4 regions of the Novosphingobium sp. DS6-6 genome follow, and region 1 is predicted to be linked to each of the others. Evidence: predicted binding sites of a transcription regulator. Region 1 holds the regulator's gene; each other region holds the start of a gene.
The links. Region 1 encodes LexA, which represses DNA repair genes until DNA is damaged. Its sites were predicted from a motif close to GTTCCNCNCTTGTTCT; they were not measured.
Positions count from the first base shown of each region.

Region 2: the regulator LexA is predicted to act here: its motif matches at 3,779-3,794, upstream of AC3EDY_RS10190 (S24 family peptidase).
Region 3: the regulator LexA is predicted to act here: its motif matches at 3,814-3,829, upstream of uvrA (excinuclease ABC subunit UvrA).
Region 4: the regulator LexA is predicted to act here: its motif matches at 3,913-3,928, upstream of AC3EDY_RS00925 (ImuA family protein).

Region 1 covers NZ_JBYNTS010000011.1:44,618-49,941, reverse strand. The annotation lists gene AC3EDY_RS13105 (reverse transcriptase-like protein) at 1-413, shown strand, start outside; gene moaC (cyclic pyranopterin monophosphate synthase MoaC) at 421-891, shown strand; gene AC3EDY_RS13095 (molybdopterin molybdotransferase MoeA) at 888-2,132, shown strand; gene lexA (transcriptional repressor LexA) at 2,190-2,879, shown strand; gene AC3EDY_RS13085 (peroxiredoxin-like family protein) at 2,985-3,662, opposite strand; gene AC3EDY_RS13080 (LysR substrate-binding domain-containing protein) at 3,761-4,594, opposite strand; gene AC3EDY_RS13075 (ABC transporter permease) at 4,860-5,324, shown strand, end outside.
Region 2 covers NZ_JBYNTS010000007.1:57,000-62,323, reverse strand. The annotation lists gene AC3EDY_RS10210 (cryptochrome/photolyase family protein) at 1-1,020, shown strand, start outside; gene cysS (cysteine--tRNA ligase) at 1,054-2,526, shown strand; gene AC3EDY_RS10200 (TonB-dependent receptor) at 2,562-3,293, opposite strand; gene AC3EDY_RS10195 (hypothetical protein) at 3,351-3,722, opposite strand; gene AC3EDY_RS10190 (S24 family peptidase) at 3,977-4,714, shown strand; gene AC3EDY_RS10185 (MBL fold metallo-hydrolase) at 4,762-5,324, shown strand, end outside.
Region 3 covers NZ_JBYNTS010000004.1:21,248-26,571, forward strand. The annotation lists gene AC3EDY_RS06050 (MFS transporter) at 1-729, shown strand, start outside; gene uvrA (excinuclease ABC subunit UvrA) at 867-3,803, opposite strand; gene AC3EDY_RS06060 (ABC transporter ATP-binding protein) at 3,940-4,677, opposite strand; gene AC3EDY_RS06065 (FecCD family ABC transporter permease) at 4,689-5,324, opposite strand, start outside.
Region 4 covers NZ_JBYNTS010000001.1:193,354-198,677, forward strand. The annotation lists gene AC3EDY_RS00910 (M3 family metallopeptidase) at 1-1,234, opposite strand, end outside; gene AC3EDY_RS00915 (LysR family transcriptional regulator) at 1,305-2,195, opposite strand; gene AC3EDY_RS00920 (CoA-acylating methylmalonate-semialdehyde dehydrogenase) at 2,300-3,802, shown strand; gene AC3EDY_RS00925 (ImuA family protein) at 3,929-4,717, shown strand; gene AC3EDY_RS00930 (Y-family DNA polymerase) at 4,737-5,324, shown strand, end outside.

The sequences.
Region 1 (5,324 bases):
ACGGCGGTTGCCGCCCCAATCCGGGCCGCATGAAAACCGCTGTCGTCACGCGCGGGCGCACCTGGTTCACGGCCGATTGCGGAGAAGGCAACAGCGACCGTGCCGAATGGCTGGCCCTGCTTGCTGCGGTCGATCTGGCCCGTGCGCTGAAGGAAACGGACGTGGTATTCTGCGGGGATTCGGCTTTCGTGATCGACCAGATCAGGGGTTGCACGGCCCCTCACCCCGCCGCTGCCGATTGCCTTGCCGCCTATTGGAACGGCATCGTTCCATTTTCCCGTGTTCGCCTGCGCCATGTCGGCCGCGCGCAGAACCTGGCCGGCATCGCGCTCGATCATCCGCGTGATGGCCTGGCCCCGCCCCAACCGCTTATCGGTGAAGAGGGCTTGCGCCTGGCCGCCCGCGTGGCATGACCGTGGCATGACGCAGCTTACCCATCTCGATGCCCGGGGCCACGCCCGCATGGTCGATATCGGCGCCAAGCAGCCCACCCATCGCGTGGCCGTAGCGCAGGGCCTGATCCGCATGTCGGCCACGGCGCTGGCGGCGATCCGCGACGGCACCGTGCCCAAGGGTGACGTGCTGGCCACCGCCCGCATTGCCGGGATCATGGCCGCGAAGAAGACGGGCGAGTTGATCCCCCTGTGCCACCCCCTCGCGCTCGATGCCGTGGCGGTGGAATTCGCATTCGTGGACGAGGGCGTCGAATGCACCGCCACCGCCTCTCTCACCGCCCGGACCGGCGTCGAGATGGAAGCGATGACAGCCGCTTGCGTGGCGTTGTTGACAATCTATGACATGGCCAAGGCGGTGGACAAGGGCATGGTGATCGAGGCCGTGCGCCTGGTGGCCAAGCGGGGCGGCAAGTCGGGCGATTGGTCTGCGCCATGAACGGCGCGCATGACGGTTCGCGCCCGGCGCCGCTGCCGCTCGAACAGGCCCAGGCGCGGCTGATCGCCCTGGCGCCGCATCTGGCGATCGAACATCGCGCCACGGCAGAGACGCTGGGTCATTACCTTGCCGCGCCGCTGGTGGCGGCACGCACCCAGCCGGCAACCGCGCTTTCGGCGATGGATGGCTATGCCCTGCGTGCCGCCGATCTGCCCGGCCCCTGGTCCGTTACGGGAGAAAGCGCGGCCGGCCATCCCTTTGCCGGGGTGGTGAACCCGGGCGAAGCGGTGCGGATCAGCACCGGGGCGGCCATGCCCGCCGGCGCCGATTGCGTGCTTCTGCAGGAAGACACGGCGCGCAACGGTGATCTGCTCACACTGCAGGGGGTGCCGCCCGATCCGCCGTCGCGGCATATTCGCCCCGCGGGCATGGATTTTGCCGCGCATGACCTGCTGCTCGCCACCGGCACGCGGCTGGGACCGGCGCAGATCGCACTGGCCCTGGCCGCCGGGCATGGCCACGTGGCGGTGCACCGCCGCCTGCGCCTGGCGATCATCGACAGCGGCGACGAACTGGCCGCGCCGGGGCACGCCCCGCTGCCGCACCAGATCCCGGCCAGCAACGGCCCGATGCTGGCGGCCATGGCGGCCGCCTTGCCGGTCGACGTGCAGCGGATCGGCCCTGTGCCCGATGACCTTGCCCGGCTCGCCGCTGTGCTCGACGCCGTACGCGATGCCGATGTGGTGGTGACCAGTGGCGGTGCTTCGGTGGGCGATCACGATCTCGTCCGCCCTGCGCTCGAAGCCGCGGGGGCGCAGATCGATTTCTGGCGCGTGGCGATCAAGCCCGGCAAACCGTTGCTGGTGGGCCATCGCCCGGCCGGGATGACGGGAGTGCCGCAGATCATTCTCGGGCTGCCAGGCAACCCCGCCTCGGCATTCGTTACCGCGCATCTGTTCATGCTGCCACTGCTGCGGGCGGCGCTGGGCGCGGCCCAGCCACTCGCCATGCCGTTTGACGCCCCGCTTGCCCGGCCCATGCCCGCCGGCGGCGGCCGCACCGAATTCCTGCGCGCGCGATGGGACGGCGTGACGGTGACGCTCGATCCGCTGCAGGATTCCGGTGCCATCAGCCCTATCGCCCGCGCCAACTGCCTGGTCAAGCGCGAAGCCGGCGTGGCCCCGCAACCGCAGGGAACGCCCGTTCCGGTCTATCTGCTCGATTTTGGCGGATTTGCTTGACGGGTTCGGTTTGGTTGCTTATTCGTTCCGCATTCGTTCGCTAGAGGAGACTTGCGGATGCTTACGCGCAAGCAGCACGAACTGCTCTCATTCATCCAGACGCGGCTTGATGAGTCCGGCATTTCCCCCTCGTTCGAGGAGATGAAGGAAGCGCTCGATCTCAAGTCCAAGTCCGGCGTCCACCGCCTGATCTCCGCGCTTGAGGAACGGGGCTTTATCCGCCGCCTGCCAAACCGCGCGCGGGCGCTGGAAGTGATCCGCGAGCCTGAAAGCCTGGCCACCAAGGCCGCCCCGCGCGCCACCATGCCACGCCCGGCGCTTGCCCCGGCCAACACCGGTCACCCGATCCCCGCCGCGGCGAACGACGTGATCGAGATTCCGCTGCACGGCCGCATTGCCGCTGGCGCCCCGATCGAAGCGCTGGAAGGGTCGGGCGTCCTGCCCGTGCCGGCGGCGCTGCTCGGTTCCGGCGAGCACTATGCGCTCGAAGTTTCAGGCGATTCCATGATCGAGGCCGGCATTCTCGATGGCGATTATGCTCTCGTGCGGCGCACCAGTACCGCGCGCGATGGCGAGATCGTCGTTGCGCTGGTGCGCGGCGAGGAAGCGACGCTCAAGTATCTCCACCGCGAGAAGGGCATGATCCGCCTCGATCCGGCCAATGCGGCCCATGATCCGCAATTCTACGCGCCCAACGAAGTGGAAGTGCAAGGCAAGCTGGCAGGCCTTCTGCGCCGTTATCACTGACAGGCCTTCTCACGGGCACCGGCAGGCTTTCCCACGGGCTGGCCTTCCGGCCGCCGCGATGGGCAGCGGGCCGTCCGGAACGCTCGCCACCCCGCGCCGCGCCGTTCAGCCTGCGGTCGCGGCCACGTCTATCCGTGTCTCGGGTAGCTGCGCCAGGATGGTCTCGGCCTCTGGCCGGTCGAGCCAGTCGGGGCTTACCGCAAGGAAGCGCAAAGTGCGATCGGGCGCCACGATCGCCACGGCCGGCTGAGTCATCTCATAACTATGCGTGCCCAGCGTCGCCCCGATCCACGGCGCGCCCGGGGCCACCGCCGGCTGGTCATCGGGAAAGAACGTGATACCGAGCTGCCGCGCCAGGGCATAACCGGGATCGGCAAACGTGGGGAAACGCAGGCCATGGCGCTCTTTCGGCCCCGTATCGACCGGGATCTGCGGGCTGACGGCCAGAAGGCGAATACCCGCCGCGTCGAGCCTGGGCCGCAAGGCCTCGTCATAATAGGGCAACGCGATGTTGCAGGCCGGGCAGCCGCCAAAGCGGAAGAAGATCAGCACGGCGGGGCCATCCGCAAGGAGGGCGTCGCTGTCCTGCGTCTCCCCTTGCGCGTCCACCAGGCGGAATGGCGCCAGCCGCGTGCCGGGCGCCGGGTGGCGAGACGGATCATGCCGTTCCACCAGCAGGCGCCGCTGTTCGGCATTGCGGGCCAGCTGCTCGGGCGCCCAGGTCCGCGCGCGCTCGGCGGCAAGATCGGCAAAGCGTTGGGCAAGGCTAGCGGGCTGGGTCATGATCGCATTCCTGTGCTGAGGTTCCGCTTCGACCGCTAGACCTGCCGCTTTGTGCCGACCATCGAGATCAGCGCCGCCATGCATGAGACTTTGCAATACTACAGCGTGGCCACGGTTTGCCGCGCCAGTTCGGCGAGCCGCGCCGTGGCAGCATCGAGCGCGCCGGCGGTCTGGAGAATGCACGAGACACGCGGGAGCGCGGGCAGCGGGCCACTGTCGAGCAGGGCATCGGGCAAAAACAGCGGCGTGCGCACGGTCAGCCCCAGCCCGGCCTGCACTGCCGCGCGCAGGGTCGTCAGGTTGGGCGTTTCCACGGTGATGCGATAAGTGCGGCCGATATCCTCCAGCGCGCGGATCGCCGCCTCGCGGAAGCGGCAGGGCTGCTCGAGCACGGCCAGCGGAATAACTTCGCGCCCGGCAAGGCCCGCCTCGCCGAACCAGGCCATGTCGGCCGTGGCCACGGCGTTTTCGTCGCTGGGCAGACCATAACCCAGCACGATGTCAAGCTGGCGCCGCTCGAGCTGGCCGAGCAGTTCGGCCGTACCCGCGATGCGCGAATAGATCTGCGCCTCGGGATGCAGTTCGGCAAACTGCGCCAGCAGGCCCGAAAGCAGCAGCTCGGCGAAATCCTGCACCATCCCGATCCGCGCCGGGCCGTTGTATTGGCCAGCGCTCACCGCCGCGACGGCTTCGTCATGCAACGTCAATACCTTGCGCGCGTAATCGAGCATGAGTTCGCCCGCCGGAGTCAAAGTAAGACGCCGGCCATCACGGTGGAACAGCGCCTGCTGCAGCAGTTCTTCCAGGCGCTTGATCTGCAGGCTGAGTGCCGACTGGGTGACGAACACCTTTTCCGAGGCGTTGAGCATCGAACCGGTATCGACGATGGCAACGAAGCTGCGCAGCAGGTTGGTGGGCAGGTTGACCGGCATGAGGCACCATCGGACAAGTTGGAAGGGGCGGGCAAGTTGGAAAGGGCAGGCAATTCCTCACAGCTACAGCCACCTATTTTATCTATCAAAATAGTAGACATTTAAAATGCTAAAGGAAGTGTTTGTCGGCGCGGTTCCCCGCCGAAATGCTTCGCTTGGCCGCCATCTATGAGCGCTGCAAATGAATGGGGATCAAAACTCAATTGATTGAATAGACAATGCAGGTTCTGCTGTCAGCAAGATTCCGCCATTCAGGTCTGCCACCATGCCCAACCGCGTTTCCGTCCGCATTGCACCGCCTGCCCTGATCGGGCGGCTCGGCCGCTCGCGCTGGTCGTCCCCGCTCGGCCTGCTGGGCGCGTGGGAGCTTGCATCGCGTTCCGGAATCATCCCCGAACGCACGCTGGCCGCGCCATCGGCCGTGATCGCCACTTTGTGGACCATGCTCGTTTCCGGCGAATTGCCGCAGAACCTTCTGGTTTCGTTCTGGCGGGTGGGGTTCGGCCTGGCGATCGGCGTATCCGTGGGCGTGGTTCTGGCCTTGCTGGCCGGACTTTCACGCCAGGGCGAGGCGATGGTCGATCCCATCATGCAGATCAAGCGCACGATCCCCACGCTGGCGCTCACGCCGTTGTTCATCGTCTGGTTCGGCATCGGCGAAACTCCCAAGGTTGCCCTGATCGCCTTTGCATCGATGTTCCCGGTCTATCTCAACCTCTACAGCGGCATT
Region 2 (5,324 bases), on a different contig from region 1:
GGTGGCCCGGATGCTGATTGCCGCCCGCCGGCCCCGGCCCGCTTTCCGCCCGATGCGATCACGCGGGAGGTGCTCGATCTGGTGGCGCGGCGGTTTCCCGATCATTTCGGCAGCCTCGATCACTTCGCCTGGCCGGTGACCGCCGAAGAGGCCGAACGCGCGTTCGCCCGGTTTCTGGAAATGCGCCTGCCGCTGTTCGGTCGCTATCAGGATGCGATGCAGGCGGGCGTGGACACGATGTATCACGCGGTGATCAGCCCGGCACTCAACATCGGGCTGCTCGATCCGGTGGAGATGTGCCGCCGTGCCGAAACCGAATGGCGCGAAGGGCGCGCCCCGATCGAGGCGGTGGAAGGCTTCATCCGCCAGGTGATCGGCTGGCGCGAATATGTGCGCGGCATCTATTGGCTGACCATGCCCGATCTGGCCAAGGCCAACGAGCTTGGGGCGACGCGCCCCTTGCCCGACTTCTGGTGGACCGGCGAGACGGACATGGCCTGCATCGCCGATTGCGTGCGGGCCACGCACAGGAATGCCTATGCCCACCATATCCAGCGCCTGATGGTCATGGGCAATTTCGCGCTGCTCGCCGGCCTTTCGCCCCAGGACGTCGCCGATTGGTTCCTGGTGGTCTATGCCGATGCGTTCGAATGGGTGGAACTGCCCAATGTGGCCGGGATGGCGCTCTTTGCCGATGGCGGCAAGCTGGGATCGAAGCCCTACGCCGCCAGCGGCGCCTATATCGACCGGATGAGCGACTACTGCGGCAACTGCGCCTATGACGTGAAGCGCAAGGTGGGCGAAAAAGCCTGTCCGTTCAACGCGCTGTACTGGGATTTCATGGCGCGCAACGAACGGCGCCTGGCCGGCAACCCGCGCCTTGCCAATCCCTATGCCACCTGGCGCCGGATGAGTGCGGAAAAGCAGGCAGAATATCGCGCCAGCGCCGCCGCCTTCCTCGACAGCCTGCAACCCGCGCGGGCAGGCTGGGCATGGCAGGGGCCGGACGCTTCACCTTGACCTTGCGCCCCGATGCGGGGCAAGGCGCGGGGCATGACTGCCGCTTCCGCTCCGCTCGTCCTGTTCAACAGCCTGACCCGCCAGCCCGAGCCTTTCGTGCCGGTTCATCCCGGCGAGGCGCGCGTCTATACCTGCGGGCCGACCGTCTATAACTATCCCCATATCGGCAACATGCGTGCCTACGTCTTTGCCGACGTGCTGGGCCGTACCCTCTCGTGGAAAGGCTATGCGCTGACCCACGTGATCAACATCACCGACGTGGGCCATCTTACCGACGATGCCGATGCCGGCGAGGACAAGCTGGAAAGGGCCGCGCGCGCCAACGCGCAATCGATCTGGGATATCGCGCGGCATTATACGCAGGCCTATTGGGCTGATGTCGCCGCGCTCAACATTCGCCAGCCCGCGCACTGGTCCATTGCCACCGACTATGTGCCGGCAATGATCGAATTTGCCAAGAGCATTGCCGGGAAACACTGCTACGAGCTGCCTGGCGGCCTCTATTTCGACATTTCGACCGTGGCCGACTATGGCCGCCTGGCCCGCTTCACGACCGAGGAAGGGGAAGGGCGGATCGAGCAGGTCGAAGGCAAGCGGCATCCGGCCGATTTCGCCATCTGGCGCAAGACGCCGCCGGGCGAAACCCGGCAGATGGAATGGGACAGCCCCTGGGGCCGGGGCGCACCGGGCTGGCATCTCGAATGCTCGGTCATGTCCGGGCGGTTGCTTGGTTTCCCGTTCGACATCCACACTGGCGGGATCGACCATCGCGAAATCCACCATCCCAACGAAATCGCCCAGAACCAGGCGTTCTGCTGTGCCGGCGGCTTGTCGGACCCGGCCAATTCCGGCGCGCGCATGTGGATGCACAACAATTTTCTGGTCGAACGCTTGGGCAAGATGAGCAAGTCCTCGGGCGAGTTCCTGCGGCTGCAGCTCCTCATCGACAAGGGCTATCACCCGCTGGCCTATCGCCTCCTGTGCCTCCAGGCCCATTATCGCAGCGAGTTGGAATTTTCCTGGGAGGGCCTTGGCGCCGCGCTCACCCGGCTGAAGCGCATGGTCATGGCCGTGGCGCAGATCAGGGACGGCGCAGAGCCCGGCGTCGATGCTTCGGGCTGGCGGGACCATGCCAGGCTGGCGCCGCTGGCCGAACGCTTCGACGCAGCGATCAGCGACGATCTCAACACGGCCGTGGCATTGACGGTGATGGACGAGGCACTTGCGCTCAGGAAGATCGATCCGGCGCTGAAACTGGCGGCCATCGCCGCATTCGACAGCGTACTCGGCCTCGATCTGCCGGTCCTGCAACGGGCCGATCTGCGCTTGCGGCCGACATCGGCCACGATTACCGAAGCGGAAATCGCCGATGTCATCGCCGCCCGCCAGGAAGCCCGCGCGGCCAGGGACTTTGCCCGAAGCGACGCCCTGCGCGACGATCTTGCCGCACGAGGCGTGGAAGCGATGGACGGCGATCCGCTCGGTTGGGACTGGCGGCTGGGGTAACTGATTGAAAGCGGACAAGCCTTGCGGCAGGCATGTCAATCCTTGGGCAGGACCGTCAGTTTATAGGGAATATACAGCATCACCCCCGTCAGCCCGTCCCGCGCCCATTCCACTGGCCGGTTAAGCCCTTCGACCGTGACGGCATAGTCTGACCCGAACGCCGCGCTCATCGCATGGGCGTCGGCGGCAACGGCACGCGCGATGGCCGGACGATACTGATCCGGGGCGACGACAGAAAGTGTCAGGTTGCCGTCTTCTTCCATCAGCGCACGCCCCACGGGTTTCACGGCCTTGATGAAGGCGGCTATCCTGGCCTCGGCGGCGCGCGCGTCGACCTTGTCGGAAAGGGGCACCTTGATCAGTATGCCAAGGGACTGGCTATCTGGCCGATCGGATTTCCTGAGCGTAAGGCCGCGATAATTGGCAGTTGTGACGGGTTCCACCACGGCTTTGCCATATGCCAGGCTTATGCCCGCCCCTTCGGCAGCGGCAATCGCGTTTCTCAGCATGGCATAAATCTCATCGGCACGTTGTGCCGCATCACGCGTGTCGCCGGTAATCGTGACCGGCATGAGGGCAAAATCGGCCCTTCGACGCAGGCCAACGGCAGGGCGATCTGCCGAATAATCGTCCGTTGCGCGTCGCTGCGCCGTAACGATCACTTCCATGCCGCTGTCCTGCATACCGCTGTCCTGGCCCAAGGCGGGCGCCGCAATGCCGATCGCCAGAGCCAGTCGCAACGCACAGATAGATAACGCCCGATGCATGCCATAACTCCCTTTCCGGAAACGGTTGCAGGGCCAATGCACGGGCGTCAAGCGCCATCAGCCCTGATCCAGCAGCAACAGTTCCAGTTCCACTTCCAGCGTGCGCTCGGGCAGCACGGCTTCGTCGGTGCGCACCACGGTCACGTCGGCCACCAGCGCGCCGGGGATCGTGAATTCGTGATCGGGCAGGGCGGCGATCAGCGCCTCGCCGTCGTCACAGGCTTCCCAGCCGTTGTAGCGCAAGACAACGCTGTGGCGCGCACCGGAAAACGTGACGCTGGCCCAGGGCCGCTCGCGATGATCGACAAGTTGCGCGCTGCGCCCGGCCAGCGTCAGGACGCTGCGCACCACGCGCGGCGCAAGGCTGCTGCCGATTCGGCGCGAACCGGATGAAATGGCGTGGCCGTGATAATCGTGATCGTGGCGCATACGAGGTCCCCTGCCTGTTTCAATGTTTGCCTGTTTCAATGTTTGCCTGTTTCAATGTTCACTAAATGTTCCGATACTGTCGGGCCATGAGCGTGGCGATGCCGGCTGACTTCGATGGTTAAGCCCATGATTTGAATCGAAACATGAAATTTCCTCGATTTCCGGGCAGTCTTATGGACAAGTCCCGATAAAAATCCTATAAGCATGGCATAGGACTAGATGTCTAGGAAAAATCCTTCGAGTTTGGACGTGTCATGGCAAAGCTTTTGAAAACCGTCGAACCCACCGGGCTGGCTGACGCAGGCAGCTCTGAAACGCTCGATCCGGCACGGGCGCGACTGGTCGAACTGGCCGCTGCGCGGGGGGTTTCGCTGGCCGCCTTGTCGGGCCTGATCGGGCGCAATGCCAGCTATCTGCAGCAGTTCGTGCGCAAGGGTTCGCCACGCAAGCTGGAAGAAAGCGACCGGCACATGCTGGCGCGATTTTTCGATGTGGACGAGGCCGAACTGGGCGCGCCCGATCGGGATGCGGTCATGGCCGCGCCCTTTCGTGCCGAAGCCGGGGCCTTGGCAGCGCCGCGCGCGCTGCCCGAATGGGCAGACATCCCCCGTCTGGCGCTGGGCGCGTCGGCCGGGCCGGGCGCGATGACTAATGACGAAGTGCCCGTCGGTCGGCTGCGCTTTTCCAGTCGCTGGCTCAAGGCGCAGGGTCTCGATCCCGCCATGCTCAGCGTGATCGAGGTGGAAGGCGATTCGATGGAGCCGACGCTGCGCGACAGCGACGAAATCCTGGTCGATCGCACGCCCCGCCCGCTGCGCGCCGGCATTCACGTGATCCGGGTGGACGATGTGCTGCTGGTCAAGCGGCTAGAGGCGGGCGCAGCTGGAATGATCCGCGTGATCAGTGACAATCCAGCCTATCCGCGCATGGAACGGCCGATGGACGATGTGGACGTGGTGGGCCGCGTCGTGTGGAAAGGCGGCAAGATCTGACGTGTTCGGCGCTTGCCATTTGATCCCGTGCTGGCCATTTCAGAGGCATGAGCCAAGCAACCGCCGCCAGCCAGCCGCCGATGAAAGTGGCGATCCTGCCCGTCACCCCGTTGCAGCAGAATTGCACGCTGTTGTGGTGCACTGCCACGATGAAGGCGGCCGTGGTCGATCCGGGTGGCGATCTCGAACGGATCAAGGCCTTGATCGCCAAGGCTGGGGTCACCGTGGAAAAGCTGCTGGTGACGCACGGTCACCTCGATCACTGCGGCGGCACGGCCCAGCTTTCGCGCGATCTGGGCGTGCCGATCGAGGGGCCGCACGAGGCCGACATGTTCTGGATCGCCAGGCTGGCCGACGATAGCGGCCGCTGGGGCGTTCCGGCCGAGATTTTCACGCCCACGCGCTGGCTCGAAAACGGCGATACGGTAACGGTCGGCAATCTGACGCTCGACGTGGTGCATTGCCCGGGACATACGCCGGGCCATGTCGTGTTCTTTCATGCGCCGTCACGCTTTGCCCTGGTGGGCGACGTGCTGTTTCAAGGCGGGATCGGCCGTTGGGATTTTCCGCTGGGCAATTTCGACGATCTGATCGCTTCGATCACCGGGCG
Region 3 (5,324 bases), on a different contig from region 1:
GCCAGTCTGGTCGCAGCGGTTGCTGACTGGCGCTGGGCGCTAGCGGCGGTCGGACTGTCGGGGCTTGCAATGGCGGAAGCTTTCCGGCGGTTGGCCCCGCCGTCGCGTCGCTTTGTAGCGAGCGAGTTGGACTGGCTGGCGCTGCCACGTGGGGCGGCGATCCTGTTTCGCGACTCCGGGTTACGACTACTCTACCTGGAAAGCTTTCTGCTGATGGGTGTTTTCGTTACAATCTATAACTATGCGGGGTTCCATCTGCATGCGCCGCCCTATGGCCTGGGGCAAGCGGCGGTAGGCGCGGTGTTTCTGCTCTACATCCTGGGATCGATGAGTTCGAGCCTGTTTGGCGGACTTGCGGGCCGGTTGGGGCAGCGACGCATATTCTGGATCCCGACCGCCATCCTTATCGGGGGCGTAGCTCTCACCGCCGCTGCGCCGCTCTGGCTGGTGATAGCGGGTATCGCAGTAGTGACCATTGGCTTTTTCGGCGCGCACTCGGTCGCCAGCGCCTGGGTGGGGCATAGGGGCAAGGCTGCGCGAGGGCAGGCGGCCGCTTGGTATCTGTTCTTCTACTATATGGGTTCTAGCGTGCTGGGCTCCGCGGGTGGTATCGCTTGGACGCATGGCGGGTGGCACGGCGTCGTCGTCTTCTGCATCGTGCTTGGCTTGGTCGCATTGATCGTTTGCACCTTGCTGTTCCGCGTCCGCCAGCTCGTCGAGACCGAGTAGCTACGGCCGGCAGGGTCGCCGGCCCCCGCCTGAGCCTTGACTGAGCCAGCGGTTCGAACGCTCGCGGGTCTGGAAACGACAGCAAAATCCCAGCCCCCGTCAATCTGGGATGTTTGCATCCATATCGCGGAAACGCCTCACCGTTTCAACAGCGGCGCCAGGTATTGCCCCGTGAAGCTGGCCCTGTTCTTGGCCACCTGCTCCGGCGTGCCCGCGGCGACCACATCGCCGCCGCGCACGCCGCCCTCGGGGCCCATGTCGATGATCCAGTCGGCGGTCTTGATCACATCCAGGTTGTGTTCGATCACCACCACGCTGTTGCCCTGCTCCACCAGGCGGTGGAGCACTTCGAGAAGCTTGCGCACGTCTTCGAAATGCAGGCCGGTGGTGGGTTCGTCGAGAATGTAGAGCGTTCGGCCGGTGGAGCGGCGGGCGAGCTCCTTGGCCAGCTTCACGCGCTGCGCTTCCCCGCCCGAAAGCGTGGTGGCCTGCTGGCCCACTTTGACATAGCCCAGCCCCACTTCATCGAGCATCGCCATGCGATCGCGGATCGGGGGTACGGCCTTGAAGAATTCCACCGCGTCCTCGATCGTCATGTCGAGCACGTCGGCAATGGAATGGCCCTTGAACTTCACTTCCAGCGTCTCGCGGTTGTAGCGCTTGCCGCCGCATTCCTCGCACGTCACGTAAACATCGGGCAGGAAGTGCATTTCGATCTTGATCAGGCCATCGCCCTGGCAGGCCTCGCACCGCCCGCCCTTGACGTTGAAGCTGAAACGCCCTGGCTTGTAGCCGCGCGCCTGCGCTTCGGGAAGCCCTGCGAACCAGTCACGGATCAGGGTGAACGAGCCGGTGTAGGTGGCCGGGTTGGAGCGCGGGGTGCGGCCGATGGGCGACTGGTCGATCTCGATCACCTTGTCGCAGTGTTCGAGGCCGCGGATCGCATCGTGCGCGCCGGCTACCACCCGCGCGCCATTCAGCGCGCGTGCCGCGCCGGCCTGCAGCGTGTCGATCGTCAGGCTCGATTTGCCCGAACCGGAAACCCCGGTGATGCAGCAGAACGTGCCGAGCGGAATTTTCGCGGTCACGTTCTTGAGATTGTTGGTTCGCGCGCCTTCCACCACCAGGGACAGGCCATTGCCCTTGCGGCGCTTTGCCGGCACTTCGATCCGGCGTGCGCCAGTCAGATACTGGCCGGTGAGGCTGTCCGCGCTGGCCAGGATGTCGTCCAGCGTGCCCTGGGCCACGATCTGCCCACCGTGTACGCCCGCCCCCGGCCCGAGATCGACAATCCAGTCCGCCGCGCGGATCGCATCCTCGTCGTGTTCCACCACGATCACCGTGTTGCCCAGATCGCGCAAGCGCTTGAGCGTTTCGAGCAGGCGGTCGTTGTCGCGCTGGTGCAGGCCGATCGAGGGTTCGTCGAGCACGTAGAGCACGCCCGAAAGGCCCGAGCCGATCTGACTGGCCAGGCGGATGCGCTGCGATTCCCCGCCCGAAAGCGTGCCCGAGGTGCGATCGAGATTGAGATAATCGAGCCCCACGTTGTTGAGGAAGCCCAGGCGCTCGTTGATTTCCTTGAGAATGGCTTTGGCGATCTGGCGCTGCTGGCCGGTCAGCTTGTCATCAAGCCCGGCGAACCAGGCCAGCGCATCGCTGACCGAAAGGCGCGTGGCGGCCGAAATGTCGCTGCCGGCCACTTTCACGCTCAAGGCCTCGGGCTTCAGACGCGCGCCGTTGCAGGTTTCGCAGGGCTGCGCCGTCTGGAACTTGCCCAGTTCCTCGCGCATCCAGGCGCTTTCGGTCTGCAACATGCGGCGGTTGAGATTGCCGATCACCCCTTCGAACGCCTTGGAAACAGTATAGCTTTTCTTGCCGTCGATGAACGTCAGCGGCACCGCCTTGCCCGCTGTACCGTGAAGGACCACGATTTTCACTTCGGCGGGCAGCGCCTCCCACGGCGTATTCAGACTGAAACCGAAATGCTCGGCCAGGCTGGCCAGTACCTGCATGTAATAGGGGCTGGGCGGGTTGGACTTGGCCCAGGGCACAATGGCGCCCTGTTTGAGGCTGAGATGCTCGTTGGGAACCACCAATTGCGGATCGAACAGCAGCTTTTCGCCCAGCCCGTCGCAGGCGGGGCAGGCACCCTGCGGCGCATTGAACGAAAACAGCCGCGGTTCGAGCGCATCGAGCGTGAAGCCGGATACCGGGCAGGCGAACTTTTCGGAAAAGACGATGCGGTTGTCGGGCAGGCCGGCGCCCTTGAGCTGCCCTTTCGCGCCTTTCCTGTCCGGCGCCTCGCCATTGAGCGCGGCCACGGTCGTATCGGCAAGATCGATATAGACGAGCCCGTCGGCCAGCTTGAGCGCCTGCTCGAAACTGTCGGCAAGGCGGGTCTGTATGCCGTCCTTCACCGCGATGCGATCGACCACGACTTCGATGTCGTGCTTGTATTTCTTGTCGAGCGCAGGCGCATCCTCGATGGCATGGAGCGTTCCATCGATGCGTACGCGGGTATAGCCGGCCTTCTGCCATTCGGCCAGTTCCTTGCGATATTCGCCCTTGCGCCCGCGCACCACCGGCGCCAGCAGATAGGCCCGCGTGCCTTCGGGCAGCGCCATCACCCGGTCGACCATCTGGCTCACGGTCTGCGCGCTGATCGGCAGGCCGGTGGCCGGGGAATAGGGAACGCCGATCCGCGCCCACAGCAGGCGCATGTAGTCGTAGATCTCCGTCACCGTGGCCACGGTGGAGCGCGGGTTGCGGCTGGTGGTCTTCTGTTCGATCGAAATGGCGGGGGAGAGGCCGTCGATATGCTCCACATCGGGCTTCTGCATCATTTCGAGGAACTGGCGCGCATAGGCCGAAAGCGATTCGACATAGCGGCGCTGCCCTTCGGCATAGATCGTATCGAATGCCAGGCTGGACTTGCCGGATCCCGACAGCCCGGTGATGACGATCAGGCTGTCACGGGGCAGATCGACATCGATCCCCTTGAGATTGTGTTCGCGCGCACCACGCACGGACAAAGTGGTGAGCGCGCTGCGGACAGGGAGGGGAGCGGTCGACATGACGGGCAATGTTCCAGATTTGTTCGATTCACGCAAGGCTGTGACAGCGCGGCCAGCCTGGCGCAAGACGCCCCCGCGGGCAGGGAAGGACGGGGCAGGACCGGGCAGGATAGGAAGCCCGAAAGTGGGAAGCGGATCAGCCGATGGCAAGCGCCCGGGTGCGCCCTTCCCCCACCCATCGCGCGGTCACGCCCCACACCCGCAGCAGCACCGGCTCGGCCAGCGCGACGCCCGGCGCGCCACTCGCCGCCACCACACCCCGATCGAGCACGATGACGTGATCGGCGTGGTTCATCGCCAAGGCCAGATCGTGCAGCACGAGGGCAACGCCCGCGCCCTGCCCCGCCAGGCGGCGAAAATGCGCCAGCAGGGCCTGTTGATGCGCCAGATCGAGCGCGGCCAGTGGCTCGTCGGCCAGGACCCAGCGCGGCGCGCCGGCAAGCACCCGCGCCAGAAGCGCGCGGGCGCGCTCGCCCCCCGAGAGCGTGCCGATCTCACGCCCGGCCAGCGCGTTCAGATCGAGCGCGTCGAGCGCCGCGGCCACAGCGGCGGCATCGTCCGCGGCAGACGCACGGTGGGGCAGGCGGCCCAGCCGCACCAGTGTTTCCACCGTCACGTTCCACGCCACTTCGCCCGCCTGCGGGAGATAGCCGATGGCCATGGCCCGCTCACGCGGGGCAATGGCATCGAGCCGGCGCCCGCCCAGGCAGACCTGCCCGGCATCAGGCGCAAGCAACCCGGCCAGCGCGGCCAGCAGCGTGGTCTTTCCCGCCCCGTTCGGGCCGCAGATCGCGGTGACGCGCCCGGGCAGCAGACCTTCCCGCACATTATCCAGGCGCCCCGTCACGGTCACGGCATCGGCACGAAGTTCCATCGCGGCGTCCTTTATGCAAGACCGCGCCGCAGGCGAAGCAGCAGGTGCAGGAAAAACGGCCCACCCAGCAGGCTGAGCGCAATGCCGAGGCGGAGTTCCCCCGCCGCGAGGGGCAGGCTGCGGCACAGGGCATCGGCCACCAGCAGCAGCAGCGCGCCGGCAAGGGCGCTGGGCAACAGCAGACTGGACGGGCGACGATCGGTGAACGGGCGCACGATATGCGGCACCATCAGTCCGACAAAGCCGATGACGCCGGCGGCGGCCACCCCGGCCCCGACCACCAGCCCGACGCCGAACACGATCATCCAGCGCAACGCGGCCGGATCGAGCCCCAGCGACCGCGCCGCCAGTTCCCCCAGAGTCAACGCATCGAGCAAGGGCCCGGCACGCCACAACAGCCCCAGCCCAAGGGCCGTCAGCGGCGCGGCGAGCGCTACATCGTACCAGCTGCGATCGGTAAGCGCGCCCATCAGCCACGTAACGATCTCGCTCAGCGCAAAAGGATTGGGCGCAAGGCTGATGGCCAGGCTGGTGAGCGCGCCGGCCAGGCTGGAAAGCATCATCCCCGCCAGTGTGAACAGCACGATGCCGCCGGCAAGCCCCGTGCGCGGGCCGGAGGCGATCAGCGCCAGCAGCACCATGCCTCC
Region 4 (5,324 bases), on a different contig from region 1:
CATAGAGCCGCGCGAATGGCACATCCGCCCCTTGCTGGAACAGACCGAAGCAACGCACGTCCTCATGCCACAGCCCATCGGCAGGCATTTCCCGGAATTGCACCCCGAACAGCCGCTCGACATGGCCGAACAGCGCCGGCAGCACGCTATCGAGCGGCAGATAACGACGCACTTCGGATTGATCGAGCGCATGGCGTGCCAACCGCGCGCGCTCGGTGGCAAAGCCCATGTCCCATGGCTCGAGCGCATCGATGCCAAGCTCGCTGCGGGCAAATGCGGCAAGGTCGGCCAGTTCGGCCTGGGCCAAAGGCCGGGCGCGCTCTGCCAGGTCGATCAGGAATTCTTCCACCGCCGCCGGGCTTTGCGCCATCTTGGTGGCCAGCGATAGGCTGGCGGCATCGCCCTGGCCCAAGAGCTGCGCGGCCCTGGCGCGCAGCGCCAGCAAGGCCGCCATGCGCGGACCATTGTCGAACTGCCCGGCATTGGGCCCCTGATCGGATGCGCGCGTGGCATAGGCGCGCTGCACCTCGTGTCGCAGCGCGCGATCCTGCGCATAAGTCAGCACAGCCACCACCACTGGCGCGTGCAGCGTGATCAGCCAGCCATCCGCGTGTCCCTTGGCACGGGCAGCGGCGGCCATGCCGGCCAGGTCTGCCGCGGGCATTCCGGCCAGGCGTGCAGGATCGGTGATGTGCAGGCTCCAGGCCTCCGTTGCGTCCATCACGGCATTGGCATATTCGGTTGCCAGGCGCCCCTGCTCCACCTGGTTTTCGGCAAAGGCACGGGCCTCGTCCCCGTCCAGCGCGACGCCGGAAAGCTCGAAATCGCGCAGGGCCAGCTCGCGGGCGCGCGCGGCGAGCCGGTCGAGCGCTGCCGGATCAATCGCGCGGATCGCGTCGTACAGGGCACGGTCCTGGCCAACGGCAGCAAAGTGCGCGGCGATCAGCGGCTGCGCCTCTGCATGGGCGGCGCGCAATTCCGGCGTGTTGGTCACGGCCAGGAGATGGCCGACCACGGTCCATGCCTCGCCGATGCGGCGATCGGCCTCTTCCTTGAACGCCAGCATGGCCGGATCGCCGGCACGCGCCACGCAGTGCGCCATGGCATCGCGGTGATCGGCAATCGCGGCAGTGATGGCCGGCACGATATCGTCTGGCCGGATCGCGGCGAACCGCGGCTGGTCATGCGGGGCAAGCAAGGGAAAGACGGTGTCGATCGTGGCGATATCGGTCAAGGTACGCTCCGGCGAAAGGTCGTGCGGGCAAGATAGGAACGCGGCCCGGGCTTGTCTGCCCCGGGGCCGGTTATTTTGCCGTGGGCGCCGCGGCATGGGCCGCCTCTTCCAGGAATTCGGCCACCGCCCGCACGCGCGGCAGGCGGCGCAGTTCGGCATGCACCACCAGCCAATAGGCACGCTGTGCCACCAGATCGGGAAGAACCCGCACCAGGCCCGCCAGGCCGTCGGCGGCAAAGGTATGCAGCAGGCCGATGCCGCCCCCCGCCTGCACGGCGGCCAGTTGCACCGTGGCCGAGGTGCAGCGGAATTGCGCATGCAGCCCCGGCGCCACTTCATCGAGATAGCGCAACTCGGGCCAGTCGATCAGATCGTCGATATAGGAAATCAGCCGGTGCCGGGCGAGATCATCGACGCCTTGCGGCATGCCGTACTGTTCCAGATAGGCGGGTGCTGCATAGAATCCCACGGTAAAGGGCGCCAGTTGCCGGGCATAGAGCCGTCCGCGCGGCGGACGCTTGAGTGTGACGGCCAGGTCTGCCTCGCGCTGCGACAGGCTGACGGCGCGGGTTTCGGGCGCCAGTTCCAGTTCGATGCGCGGGTGCCGGGCCATGAAGGCGGCAATGCGCGGCGCCACCAGATACGTGCCGAAAGCGGCCGGCGTCGCCACGCGGACGGTACCGGTCAGTTCGGTATCCACGCCGCCCAGCGCGCTGTCGGCCGCATGGGTTTCGGCCTCTATCCGTTCGGCATGCAGCATCAGCGCGCGGCCCGCCTCGGTCAGCCGCGCCCCGTTGGGCGAGCGATCGACCAGTCGCGCGCCAAGCCCGCTTTCCAGCCCATCGAGCCGGCGCGAGACCGTGGAATGATCAAGACCCAGCGAACGCGCGGCGGCACTCAGGCGGCCATGGCGCGCCACTTCCAGAAATATCCTCAGATCATCCCATTGGCGAATACGCATGACGTCCCTGTAAATTTGCACGGCCTGTTTGGCAAAAATGCCTGTATCATGATATTTGCGCACGTTCTACAAAAGGGCATCACATGTCCTGCGGGAGAGTTGCTATGCGTCAGATCGATCATTTCCTGAACGGGTCCGCCGTTGCCGCCACATCGGGCCGCAAAAGCGCGGTTTTCGATCCCAATACCGGCGAAGTCCAGGCCGAAGTCGGCTTGGCCAGCGAGGCCGATGTCGATCAGGCCGTGGCCCTTTCGGCCTCGGTGCAGCCGCAATGGGCTGCGCTCAATCCGCAGCGCCGCGCCCGCGTGATGTTCGAATTCAAGCGCCTGATCGAGCGTGACATGGACAAGCTGGCCCGTGCCCTTTCGGCCGAGCACGGCAAAGTGATCGCCGATGCCAAGGGCGATGTGCAGCGCGGGCTGGAAGTGATCGAGTTCGTCTGCGCCATCCCCCATCTGCTCAAGGGCGAATATACCGAAGGCGCCGGCCCGGGGATCGACGTGTTCTCGATGCGCCAGCCATTGGGCGTCGTTGCGGGCATCACGCCGTTCAATTTCCCGGCGATGATCCCGCTGTGGATGTGCGGCCCGGCCCTTGCCACGGGCAACGCCTTCATTCTCAAGCCTTCGGAACGCGATCCTTCGGTGCCGGTCATGCTGGCGGAACTGTTCATCGAGGCGGGCGGCCCGGTTGGCCTGTTCAACGTCGTGCAGGGTGACAAGGTGGCTGTCGATGCCATTCTCGATCATCCTGGCATCAAGGCCGTCAGCTTTGTCGGTTCATCCGACATCGCCAACTATGTCTATCAGCGCGGCGCGCAGGCGGGCAAGCGCATGCAGTGCATGGGCGGGGCCAAGAACCACGGCATCGTGCTGCCCGATGCCGATTTCGACCAGGTGGTCAGCGACATTCTGGGTGCGGCCTATGGCTCGGCCGGCGAACGCTGCATGGCCCTGCCGGTGGTGGTGCCGGTGGGCGACAAGACGGCCGAGGAACTGCGTAGCCGCCTGATCGACGGGATCGCCGGTCTCAAGGTCGGCATCTCGACCGACGAAGCGGCTCATTACGGCCCGGTGGTGACCGCGCAGCACAAGGCCCGGATCGAAAGCTATATCCAGATGGGCGTGGACGAAGGCGCCGAACTGGTAGTCGATGGCCGCGGTTTCTCGCTCCAGGGTTATGAGAACGGCTATTTCCTGGCACCTACCCTGTTCGACCGGGTGACGCCGCAGATGCGCAGCTATCAGGAAGAGATCTTCGGCCCCGTGCTGCAGATCGTGCGCGCGCAGGACGTGGATGAAGCCATCGCGCTGGCGACCGATCATTCCTATGGCAATGGCGTGGCGATGTTCACCCGCAATGGCGCCGCCGCGCGCAATTTCGCTGCAAAGGTGGAAGTAGGCATGGTGGGGATCAACGTGCCGATCCCGGTGCCGGTCGCCTATCACAGCTTCGGCGGGTGGAAGCGCTCGGGCTTTGGCGATCTCAACCAGTACGGCATGGACGGCGTGCGCTTCTATACCCGCACCAAGACGGTGACCCAGCGCTGGCCGGCAACCGGCGCCGCCGTGGTGGACCAGAGCTTCGTGATCCCGACGATGAAGTGATGGAAAATGCGCCACGAGCAAAGGCTTGTGGCGCATTTTTCATATCGGTAATGATAACGGGACTTTCCTCCCCCTGTTCCAACGGCCAGCCTCGACAGCGCGGAGAATTTAGAACATAAAGGGAACATGGAAACGTGTTCCGCTTCGATCCTTTCCTCGCCTGCATGGCGTTTGCGCCCGGCGCTTCGCCGCCCCGTGCCGGTGCTGGCACCCGGCCAAGTCCATGAAGTGCATGGACAAGGTGATGATCGCGTGGCGCCGCTCGCCTTTGCCCTGGGGCTGGGCGCGGCGAATCGCGCAGGGCCGGTGCTGGTGATACGCGGGGCCTTGCGTCAGCCGCTGGGGCTTTATGGCGAAGGGCTGGCGCACCTTGGCATCGATCCAGCCGACTTGCTGCTGGTGGAAGCGGGCGATGCCGCCGCCCTGCTGCGCGCCGGGCTGGAAGCCGCGCGCTGCCCTGGCCTCGCGCTGGTGGTGCTGGAAAGCGAAGGGCCGCTCAAGAGCTATGACCTGACGGCGAGCCGGCGCTTCGTGCTGGCGGCCGAACGCACGCAGACACCGGTGGTCCTCTTGCGCCACGCCGCGCCGGTTCAGTCCAGCGCCGCGCATACCCGCTGGCAGGTGGCGAGCGCGGCTTCCATGCCGCTGGAGGCGCCGCCTGGTGCGCAAGTGCGCCCGCCCGGCCTTCCCGCTCTTGCGGTAGAGGCCCTGCGCTGGCGCGGTGGGCCGGCAGGGCAGAGGTGGCACTTGCAATGGGATGAAGACCATGGCCGATTCCGTGACGCCACAGGCAGCATCGGCAACAGCGAAGGCAAAACGGATCCCGGCAGAGCGGCGTTACCTGGCCCTGTGGTTCCCATGGCTGCCCTGCGAGCGGGCAAGGAGCCATCCGGGGCTGGCGGCTACGCTGCCTGAAGGGGCGCCGCTGGCCCTGGTGGCGCGCAGCGGGCAGGCCCTGCGCCTGGCGGCGGTGGAGCGCGATGCCGCCAGCCATGGCCTGGCGCGCGGCATGGGCCTGGCCGATGCCCGCGCGCGCTGCCCCGATCTGTTCACCCTGCCCCACGATCCGGCGGGAGATGCAGCCTTGCTGGAACGCCTGGCCGCAGCCATGCATGCCCTGACGCCCAATGTAATGACCGATCCCCCTGACGGCCTGCTGCTGGATATCAGCGGCTGCGCGCATCTGTTCGGCTCGGAAACGGCGATGGCGGCGCGGGCGGCGAAACTGGCCGGGCTTGCCACGGTCCATGCCCTGGCCGGCAATCCGGCGGCCGCCCGTGCCCTGGCCCGTCATGGCAGCCCGGCACAACGCCGCGCCGAAGACGTGCCCGCCCTGCCCGTGGCCGCGCTGGATCTGGCCGAGGAAGCCACGACGGCGCTGCGCCGTGCCGGGCTCAGGCGCCTGGGCGATCTGGCGGCCCGCCCGCCCCAGGCCCTGGCCGCGCGCTTTGGCGAAAGCGTGGTGTTGCGGTTGCGCCAGGTGATGGGAGACGTGGCCGCGCCGCTCGCCCCGCGCCAGGCC